DNA from 2 places in the Arthrobacter sp. 05N33_2 genome. Region 2 is predicted to be linked to the other one. Evidence: riboswitches for the same ligand, from Rfam matches in the RefSeq annotation. Region 2 holds a riboswitch; the other holds the start of a gene.
What was found. Region 2 has a riboswitch for glycine ahead of gcvP (aminomethyl-transferring glycine dehydrogenase). Riboswitches for the same ligand answer to the same signal wherever they lie in the genome.
Positions count from the first base shown of each region.

Region 1: linked by a shared signal. The riboswitch ahead of gcvP (aminomethyl-transferring glycine dehydrogenase) and the one ahead of gcvP (aminomethyl-transferring glycine dehydrogenase) in region 2 are both predicted to bind glycine.

Region 1 covers NZ_JBFTNJ010000091.1:496-6,460, forward strand. Annotated here, with positions in the region: partial or broken gene glyA (serine hydroxymethyltransferase) at 1-305, opposite strand, end outside; gene gcvH (glycine cleavage system protein GcvH) at 302-685, opposite strand; gene gcvT (glycine cleavage system aminomethyltransferase GcvT) at 743-1,879, opposite strand; gene gcvP (aminomethyl-transferring glycine dehydrogenase) at 1,890-4,736, opposite strand; glycine riboswitch at 4,789-4,896, opposite strand; glycine riboswitch at 4,898-4,995, opposite strand; gene AC1DHX_RS19335 (hypothetical protein) at 5,299-5,965, shown strand, end outside.
Region 2 covers NZ_JBFTNJ010000015.1:3,527-8,191, forward strand. Annotated here, with positions in the region: gene gcvP (aminomethyl-transferring glycine dehydrogenase) at 1-2,117, opposite strand, end outside; glycine riboswitch at 2,157-2,271, opposite strand; glycine riboswitch at 2,273-2,371, opposite strand; gene AC1DHX_RS09565 (TetR/AcrR family transcriptional regulator) at 2,624-3,163, opposite strand; gene AC1DHX_RS09570 (MFS transporter) at 3,231-4,665, shown strand, end outside.

The DNA of each region.
Region 1 (5,965 bases), on a different contig from region 2:
GCGCCGAACAGGGCCTTGACCCGGTCGATCGCGAGCTGTTCGATCACGTCAACGTGCTCGCAGCCGCCGTAGTAGCGCTTGCCCGGGTAGCCCTCGGCGTACTTGTTCGTCAGCACGGAACCCTGCGCCTGCATCACGGCTTTGGCGGTGTGGTTCTCCGAGGCGATCATCTCCAGCCCGTCCCGCTGGCGGGTCAGTTCGGCGTCGATCTTCGCGGCGATCTCCGGATCCAGCGCGGACAGCTCCGCATCCAGCGACGCAGAGACTACCTGCTCAAACGCGACGGTACCCGTTGCGGCGCTCACAGTTCGCCGCCGTTCTTGGACGCGTACTCTTCAGCCGACATCAGTGGGCCTTCTTCGGTCACGGCGACCTTGAACAGCCAGCCGGCACCGTACGGGTCGCTGTTGATCAGCGCCGGATCGGAAACGACGGCGTCATTGATCTCCACCACCTCGCCGGTGACCGGAGCGTACAGGTCCGAGACAGACTTGGTCGACTCAACCTCGCCGCAAGTCTCCCCCGCGGTCACCGCGGAACCGACCTCGGGCAGGTCCACGTAGACGATGTCGCCGAGGGCATCGGCAGCCACGGCCGAAATTCCAATCCCTGCAGGGCCCGACCCGTCAGCGGCAACCCATTCGTGTTCAGCGGAGTACTTCAGTTCGGCTACAACTTTGCTCATTTATCTCAATCCTTAAGTTCGTATGTGGTTTCGGCAGGCTCAGCCAGCGGCGGCTGGCTACTTTTGGCGCTTGTAGAACGGCAGTGCGACAACTTCGAAAGGCTCCGCCTTGCCGCGGAGGTCAATGTCCAGGGCTGTGCCGGGCTCGGTGAATTCGATGTCGACGTAGGCCATCGCGACCGGGTAGCCGAGGGTGGGGCTGGGCTGTCCGGAGGTCACTTCGCCGACGACGTTGCCGTCCTTGAGGACCGGGTAGTGGCTGCGGCCGGCACGGCGGCCCAGGCCCTTGAGGCCCACGAGTTTGCGGCCGGTCGTGGAGCCTGCGCCGGCTGCCTTGAGCTCGCTCAGGGCGGCCTTGCCGACGAAGTCCGACTCCTTGGCGAGCGAGACGACCGGGCCCAGGCCTGCCGCGTACGGGTTGCCTTCGCGGGAGAGTTCGTTGCCATAGAGCGGCATGCCGGCTTCCAGACGCAGCGAGTCACGGCAGGCCAGGCCGGCGGGGATGAGCCCGCGGCTGGCACCGGTTTCCAGCAGTGCTTCCCAGAGGCCGGCGGCGTCCCCGTTGGGAATGTAAATTTCGAAGCCGTCCTCGCCGGTGTAACCGGTGCGGGCGAGGAGCAGATCTTGTCCGTTGATCTGAACCTCAACCGCAGCGTAGTACTTCAGCTCGGTGACCAGGACATGCTGCTCGGCCGGGACCAGCGTCAGCAGGATGGCTTCGGCGTTCGGGCCCTGGACGGCGATCAGCGAGATCTCGGCGGAAACGTCCTCCACCGTCACGTCGAACCCGCCTTCTTGGGCAGAACCAGCCCTTTCGGCCAGTGCCGCGGCAACCACCTTGGCGTTGCCTGCGTTGGGGACCACCAGGTACTTGTCCTCGCCGCGGCGGTAAGAGATGAGGTCATCGATGATGCCGCCGTCTTCCTGGCAGATCAGCGAGTACTTCGCCTTGCCGACGGCCACGGCCGACAGCTTCCCGGCCAGGGCGTAGTCGAGGAACGCCGCGGCGTCCGGGCCGGTGACCCAGACTTCGCCCATGTGGGAGAGGTCGAACAGGCCCGCGGCGTTGCGGACGGCGTGGTGCTCGGCGAGTTCGGAGCTGTACTTCAGCGGCATCTGCCAGCCGCCGAAGTCCGTGAAGGAGGCGCCGGCCTTTTTGTGCTGCTCGTAGAGAGCGGTGTAGTTCTCACTCATCAGAAAATCCTTAGTTTTCGAATTCGGAAAGCGGCGGGCAGGAGCAGACCAGGTTGCGGTCTCCGGCGGCGCCGTCGATGCGTCCGACCGGCGGGAAGTACTTGTCCTGCCTGAGTGTGTGGACGGGGAATGCGGCCTGCTCACGCGGGTACTCGCGGGTCCAGTCGGTGCTGACGACGGCGGCTGCCGTGTGGGGTGCGTTGCGCAGCGGGGAGTTCTCCACCGTGAAATCGCCGTTGGAGACCTGGTCGATCTCCTGGCGGATGGTGATCATCGCCTCGATGAAGCGATCGATCTCCGCAAGGTCCTCGGACTCGGTGGGCTCCACCATGAGGGTGCCCGCCACGGGGAAGGACAGTGTGGGGGCGTGGAAGCCGAAGTCGATGAGGCGCTTGGCCACGTCCTCGGCGGTGACGCCGGTCCTGGCGGTCAGTTCACGCAAATCCAGGATGCACTCGTGGGCCACCAGGCCGCTCTCCCCCGTGTAGAGCACCGGGAAGTGCTCATCCAGCCGGGATGCGATGTAGTTCGCCGCGAGCAGCGCGGACTTGGTGGCCTCGGTGAGGCCCTGGCCGCCCATCAACTTCACGTACGCCCAGGAGATCGGCAGCACACCGGCGGATCCGTAACGCGAAGCGGAGATGGCAACTCCCTTTCCCGGTTCGACCTTGTTCGCGTCCCCTGGCATGAACGGCGCCAGGTGCGCTTTGGCGGCCACGGGGCCAACGCCCGGTCCGCCGCCGCCGTGCGGGATGCAGAAAGTCTTGTGCAGGTTCAGGTGCGAGACGTCGCCGCCGAACTTGCCCGGCTGGGCCAGCCCGACGAGGGCGTTGAGGTTGGCGCCGTCGACGTAGACCTGGCCGCCGGCGGCGTGGATCGCGTCGCAGACCTCGCGGACGTCGGCGTCGTACACCCCGTGGGTGGACGGGTAGGTGATCATGATGCAGGACAGCGCGTCCTTGATTGCCTCGATCTTCGCGGTCAGGTCCGCGTGGTCGATCGTGCCGTCCGAAGCCGTGGCTACCACCACGACTTTCATGCCGGCCAGCACCGCGGAGGCCGCGTTCGTGCCGTGCGCGGAGGCCGGGATCAGGCACACGGTGCGCTGGGCGTCCCCGCGGGAGAGGTGGTAGCCGCGGATGGCCAGCAGGCCCGCCAGCTCACCCTGGGAGCCGGCGTTCGGCTGGATCGAGACCTGGTCGTATCCCGTGATTTCGGCGAGGTCAGCTTCGAGGCCGCTGACGAGTTCCCGCCAGCCCTCGGTCTGGGAGTCCGGCGCGAACGGGTGGATGGAGGCGAACTCCGGCCAGGAGATCGCTTCCATCTCGGCCGTGGCGTTCAGCTTCATGGTGCAGGAGCCCAGCGGGATCATGGTGCGGTCCAGGGCGAGGTCGCGGTCCGAGAGCTTGCGGATGTAGCGCAGCAGCTGGGTTTCGGAGCGGTGCGTGTTGAAGACGGGATGCTGCAGGAAGTCAGAGGTGCGCAGCACCCTCCCGGGCAGCTCGAAGCCCTTGGCCTCCACCACCGGACCGGCGCCAAAGGCGACGACGACCGCGGAGAGGACCTCCGGCGTCGTGGTTTCATCGACGGACACGCCAACTGTGTCCGCGTCGATGAGCCGCAGGTTGATGCCACGGGCCTCGGCGGCGGCGATGACCTTGGCGGCCTTGCCGGGGACGCGGACCGTGAGGGTGTCGAAGAAGGACTCGCTCGCCAGTTCCCGGCCGGCGATCTTCAGCGTGGCGGCGAGGGCGCGGGTGTTGTTGTGGACGGTCTCGGCGATCGCCTTCAGCCCGTCCGGGCCGTGGTAGACGGCGTAGAACGAGGACACGATGGCCAGCAGTGCCTGCGCGGTGCAGATGTTGGACGTGGCCTTCTCGCGGCGGATGTGCTGCTCGCGGGTCTGCAGGGCCAGGCGGTACGCCGGGACGCCGGCGTTGTCTTTGGAGACGCCGACGATGCGGCCGGGGAGCGTGCGTTCCATGCCCTCGCGCACCGCCATGTACGCGGCGTGCGGGCCGCCGAAGAACAGCGGCACGCCCAGGCGCTGGGTGGAGCCGACGGCGATGTCCGCCCCCTGCTCGCCCGGAGGGGTGATCAGGGTCAGGGCAAGCAGATCCGCCGCCACGGTGACCAGTGCGCCGCGTTCTTTGGCCTCCGCGATCACGCCGGACTGGTCCCACACCCGGCCGGAGACGCCCGGCTGCTGGAGGACGAGACCGTTGATGTCGCCGTCGGGCAGACCGGCGGAGAGGTCAGCGACCTGCACCTCGAAGCCCAGCGCCTCCGCTCGGCCCCTGACGATGGCAATGGTCTGCGGGAGGCAGTCGGCGTCGAGGACGGTCTTGGCCCCGGCAGCGGACTTGTTTTTGTTGGCGCGGCGCATGAGAAGCACGGCCTCGGCAACCGCGGTGGCCTCGTCCAGGAGGGACGCATTGGCGACCGGGAGCGCGGTGAGGTCCTGGACCATGGTCTGGAAGTTCAGCAGTGCCTCGAGGCGTCCCTGGGAGATTTCCGGCTGGTACGGGGTGTAGGCGGTGTACCAGGCGGGGGCTTCGAGGATGTTGCGGCGGATCACCGGCGGGGTGACGGTGTCGTAGTAGCCCTGGCCGATCATCTGCACGGCCGTCTTGTTCTTGGAGGCGAGCTTGCGCAGTTCGGCCAGCACCTGGACTTCGCTGAGGGGGCTGTCCAGGGTGAGGGGCTTTTCCTGGCGGATGGAATCGGGGACCGCGTTGTCAACGAGGCCATCAACGCTGTCGTAGCCGACGGCCTTGAGCATGGTGTCGATGTCGGCCTGGCGGCGGGCGCCGATGTGGCGGTCTGCGAAGGTGGACGGGGACGATTGAACCGTCATGAGAGGAACTCCATAATTCAGGTGGCATCAAGACGCCACGATGATTCGGGTTCCTCCCCGCTCTGTATTGGACCTGAGAGTTTCCGTTTTGCCCTGCTGATAGCAGCGCGCCACTTGCACCGTCGGTGAGCCCGGTTGCCCGGACTGCTTTCCAGAGTTGCCTTGCCGCGGCGGTACGTGGGCCTGAGAGATTCCTGGGGAGGATTTGCTCCTACGGCGCCTGCTGAACGTACCGGCAGGACTCTCCCGCCGCAGATCATAAGCTGTGCCACTGGTCGGTGACACAGCTCACAATTTATCCGGTTCCCGGGCAGGATGCAAAATTTATTTCAATTGAGTCGCTGTTCCCGCGGACGACGGCGGGAGCTCTTCGCCGTCGTCCGCTTGCGTGGGTGAGGCGCATGAGGGCCGTGACGTTGATCCGGAACACGCGGCCCCAGAGGTCGTCGTCCACCTCATGGATCGGACCCAAGGGGTTAATCCATTCGGTGCATTATTCTGGACGGGATACTTTCCTTTTTCGCGAGCCTCCCTCCAGGGCGCTCATACGCAAGGAGCCTCCGTGAGCCTTCCGGATCAAGCGATGGAACAGGCAGCTCCCAGCAGACCACCAAGCCGGACTCCCGCCGGGGATGCCGCTTGGGGGTGGCTGATCGGGATCCTGGCAGGACTGCTCGGCTTGGGCCCTTGGCTGGTATCCGGCGCACAGCTCCCGTTGCAGAACTTGTGGGGCGCAGAGGTCGCTCCAGACCAGATGCCTGTGTCGTTACTGCCGCTAAGCCAGTACGAACTCACCACGATCGTGGCCCTCCTCACCGTAGGAGGTGCGGCGGCCGGACTCGCGCTGCGCATCTGGTCGCCCGCCCGACGGCGACTGGTGACGTGGTGCGCGGCAGCCGGTGTTCTTGTGGTTCAGTTCACGGCGGCCGTCCAGTCCTTTACAGTGCTCGACGGCGGCTTGACGGGCGGAACAATGGCGAGCCTCTACTTCGCCGGGCTGCTCGCGGGCGTGACCGCATCCCTCGCTGCGGCCCTCGTGGCGCACCTGCTGCTCTGTTCAAGGTCACCGAGCCTGGCGGCATTGGCCGCCGGACTCGTGGCGGTGCCGTTCGCTTCGTGGACGGTGGAGTGGGTTGTCGGCTTCGTCGGGCACATCAACGTCCCCGTCGCAGTGCCGTCAATCGCTCACTGGATTCCGGCCATCCTCGTTGGTTGCGCCCTGGCATGGT
Region 2 (4,665 bases):
TTGTGCAGGTTCAGGTGCGAGACGTCGCCGCCGAACATGCCGGGCTGGGCCAGCCCGACCAGGGCGTTGAGGTTGGCGCCGTCGATGTAGACCTGGCCGCCGGCGGCGTGGACCGCGTCGCAGACCTCGCGGACATCGGCGTCGTACACCCCGTGCGTGGACGGGTAGGTGATCATGATGCAGGACAGCGCATCCTTGTGCAGCTCGATCTTGGCCGTCAGGTCCGCGTGGTCGATCGTGCCGTCCGAAGCCGTGGCCACGACCACGACCTTCATGCCGGCCAACACGGCCGAGGCCGCGTTCGTGCCGTGCGCGGAGGCCGGGATCAGGCACACGGTGCGCTGGGCATCGCCGCGGGAGAGGTGGTAGCCGCGGATCGCCAGCAGGCCCGCCAGCTCACCCTGGGAACCGGCGTTGGGCTGGATCGAGACCTGGTCGTATCCCGTGATCTCGGTCAGCTGGCCTTCGAGGTCCTCGATCAGTTCACGCCAGCCGGCGGTCTGGGATTCCGGGGCGAACGGGTGGATGGAGGCGAATTCCGGCCAGGAGATGGCCTCCATCTCGGCGGTGGCGTTCAGCTTCATGGTGCACGACCCCAGCGGGATCATGGTCCGGTCCAGAGCCAGGTCGCGGTCCGAGAGCTTGCGGATGTAGCGCAGCAGCTGGGTTTCGGAGCGGTGCGTGTTGAACACCGGGTGCTGCAGGTAGTCGGAGGTGCGCTCGACGGCGGGGTCCAGGCCGAACGCAGTGTCCGTGCCTGCAGCCGCGGCAGTCACGGACGCGCCGAACGCGGCAATGACGTCGGCGACGACGGCAACCGTCGTGGCCTCGTCGGCGGAGATGCCGACGGTGTCGGCGTCGATGGCGCGCAGGTTGACGCCCTTGGCGTCGGCTGCCGCGATGATCTCAGCTGCCCGGCCCGGCACGGAGACGGTGATGGTGTCGAAGAAGGAGGTGTGCAGCACGTCCAGGCCGGCGGCCTTCAGGGAGGCGGCGATGGTCTTGGCGTGGACGTGGACCGACTGGGCGATTGCCTTCAGCCCGTCCGGGCCGTGGTAGACGGCGTAGAAGGAAGCCACGATGGCCAGCAGGGCCTGGGCCGTGCAGATGTTGGACGTGGCCTTCTCGCGGCGGATATGCTGCTCGCGGGTCTGCAGGGCCAGGCGGTAGGCGGGAACGCCGGCGTTGTCCTTGGAGACACCCACGAGGCGGCCGGGCATGGAGCGCTCGAGCCCCTTCTGGACGGCCATGTAGGCAGCGTGCGGGCCGCCGAAGAACAGCGGCACGCCGAAGCGCTGGGCGGATCCGACGGCGATGTCAGCGCCCTGCTCGCCCGGAGACGTGATCAGGGTCAGGGAGAGGAGATCTGCCGCGACGGTGACGAGGGCGCCCCGTTCCTTGGCGTCGGCGATCACGGCGGTGTGGTCGAACACGCGGCCGGAGACGCCCGGCTGCTGCAGAACGACGCCGTTGATGACGCCGTCGGGCAGGCCCTTGGAGAGGTCGGCGACCTCGACCTCGAAGCCGAGGGCCTCGGCGCGGCCCTTGACGATCGCGATGGTCTGCGGCAGGCAGTCGGCGTCGAGGACGGTCTTGCCGTCGTGCGCCGTCTTGTTCTTATTCGCGCGGCGCATCATCAACACGGCCTCGGCCACGGCGGTGGCTTCATCCAGCAGGGAGGCGTTGGCGATCGGCAGGCCGACGAGGTCCTGGACCATGGTCTGGAAGTTCAGCAGCGCCTCGAGCCGGCCCTGCGAGATCTCCGGCTGGTAGGGCGTGTACGCGGTGTACCAGGCCGGGGCTTCGAGGATGTTGCGGCGGATCACCGGCGGGGTGAGCGTGTCGTAGTAGCCCTGCCCGATCATCTGCACGGCGGTCTTGTTCTTCGACGCCAGCTTGCGCAGCTCGGCGAGGACTTCGACCTCACTCAGGGCCGCGGCGAGCGCGAGGTCGGCGTCCTGGCGGATGTCCTTCGGAACGGCGGTGTCCACCAGGGCGTCGACGGTGTCGTAGCCGACAGCCTTCAGCATGGCGTCGACGTCGGCCTGGCGGCGCGCGCCGATATGCCGGTCAACGAAGGACGTGGAGGCTGGGGTAACAGTCACAAGGAACTCCATAACTCAGGCGGCGCAGGGTACGCCACATTGATTCGGGTTCCTCCCCGCTCTGTATTGGACCTGAGAGTTTCCGCGCAGCCCGCATTTCAGGGCTCCGCTTGCACCGTCGGTGAGCACAGCATGTCCGGGACACGCCTGCTACTTTCCAGAGATGCCTTGCCGCGGCGGTACATGGGCCTGAGAGATTCCTGGGGAGGGTTTGCTCCTACGGCGCCTGCTTGTACCTACTTGCAGGACTCTCCCGCCGCAGATCAAAGGCGTATTTAATTGGGTGTTCAATCGGGGGTGACAACAGTCACAGCTCTCATTGTCCTATGCCGGGCGCGCGTCCGCAAACTCCCTCCCGGCGGCGGACCCAGGTTACGGGCCACGAGCCACCCGGCGGCCAATCCGGCGGTGCGAATTCGCCGGAAACGCCCGGAGTCGCCGCAACTTTCCGGCGTACTCGAACGCTTCCGGCGAATTCGGCGGGGAGTAAGGGGGGTCGGAGGGGGTGGGTGTGGGCTTCAGCCGCGCAGGCGCTCGACGGCGGCCAGGAGGCTCTGGACGTCCGCCTCGACTTCCGGCGGCGGCCCGCCGGGACCCCGCGCCAGCATGGCGTTGAAGTACAGCCCGTCCCCCATGCACAGGACGGCCTTCGCCATGGCGGGCCCGACGTCGGCCGCCAGCAGTTCCAGCCAGCTCGCCTGGCCGGCGGCGAAGCGGCGGAGGGTTTCCCCGTGCGCCACCTCGGCGAGCCGCGTGGCCGCCACGAAGACCCGGTCCATGGGCGTGTCCGCCCACACCGAGGACTTGATGAAGTACGCCGCCGCCCCTTCCGGGGCTGCCGCCATGGCCGCAACATCGGCAGCCAGGAGCCGGTCCAGCCGTTCCAGCAGGACCGCGATCATGGCCTCTTTCGTCGGAAAATGGTAGAGCAGGCCGCCCTTGGAGACGCCGGCCCGGCGCGCGACGGCGTCCAGCGTCGCGGCGCGTTCACCGACTTCGATGAGCAGGGATTCGAAGGCATCGAGGACGGCCTCGCGGGCGACGGGTTTCCTGGGCATGCCTCCCATCATGCCCGTCCGCGCGCGCATTTCTTAACTGTACCGTCCAGACGGTACAGTTATCCTTATGAGCATTTCATCGATCACCGTAGCCACCAGCACTCCTGCGGCCACCGGGCCCCGGGCACCGTGGCGTGACTGGGTGGCGCTGGCCCTGCTGATGTTCCCCGTCCTGCTCGTGGCCGTGGACAACACCGCGCTCACGTTCGCCCTGCCGGCCATCGCCAGCAGCCTGACCGCCTCCGGCGTCGAACTGCTCTGGATCGTCGACGCCTACCCCCTGGTCCTGGCCGGACTCCTGGTCGCGATGGGTTCCCTGGGCGACAGGATCGGCCGGCGCCGGCTGCTGTTCGTGGGCAGCGCAGGCTTTGCCGCGGTGTCCGCCGTGACGGCGTTCGCGCCGAGTGCGGAATGGCTGATCGCCGGCCGCGCCGGGCTTGGCCTGTTCGGCGCCATGCTGATGCCATCCACGCTGTCGCTGATCCGGAACATCTTTCCGCAGCCCAACCGGCGCAGGCTGGCGGTGGCGATCTGGGCCGCCGGCTTCTCCGGCGGCGCCGCCCTCGGCCCGATTGTCGGCGGCTGGCTGGTGGAACACTTCTGGTGGGGCGCCGTCCTGCTGGTCGCGGTGCCGATCATCCTGCCGCTGCTGCTGCTCGGGCCGGCCCTGATCCCGGAATCCCGCGATCCGAAGCCGGGCCGGGTGGACGTGCCCAGTATTGCCCTGTCCCTGCTGGTCATGGTGCCGGTGGTCTACGGGATCAAAGCCCTTGCCACCCACGGGCCGGCTCCCGAGGCCTTCGCGAGCATCGGAACCGGTCTGCTCATGGGCTATGTGTTCATCCGGAGGCAACGCGCGCTTGCCCGTATCCACAGGACAGACCACAGCACCGCGCCGATGCTCGACGTCAGCCTGTTTGTCAACCGGATCTTCAGTACGGCCATTGTGGCCAACGTCCTGGCACTGTTCTCCTTCAACGGCTTCATTCTCTTCCTGGCCCAGCACCTGCAGCTGCTGGAGGGCCAGTCCCCCTCGGCCTCCGGCGTCGCCATGGTCCCGGCCCTCATCGCCACGGTTGTAGCGGGGCTGCTCGTGGTCCCGCTGGTGCGCAAGGTGCGGCCCGGCTTTGTGGTGGCCGGCGGCCTGCTGCTGAGCGCGGCGGGCTATTTCGTGGTGGCATTCGGCGACCACAGCCAGGGCCCGTCGCTGCTCCTTGCCGCCCTGCTGGTGCTCTGCCTGGGGGTGGGGGCCGCGGAGACGATCTCCAATGACCTGATCCTGGGCGCGGCGCCCGCCGACAAGGCAGGGGCAGCCGCCGCTATCTCCGAGACCGGCTACGAAGTGGGGTCCCTGCTGGGTACGGCGATTCTCGGCTCAATCCTGACGGCCTCCTACCAGGGCAACCTCCGGCTTCCCGCGGGCGTGTCCGAACTCGCCCCGGCGGCGGCCACCAGCCAGGCCGGTGAAACCCTGGCCGGCGCTGTGGATCTGGCCCGGACGC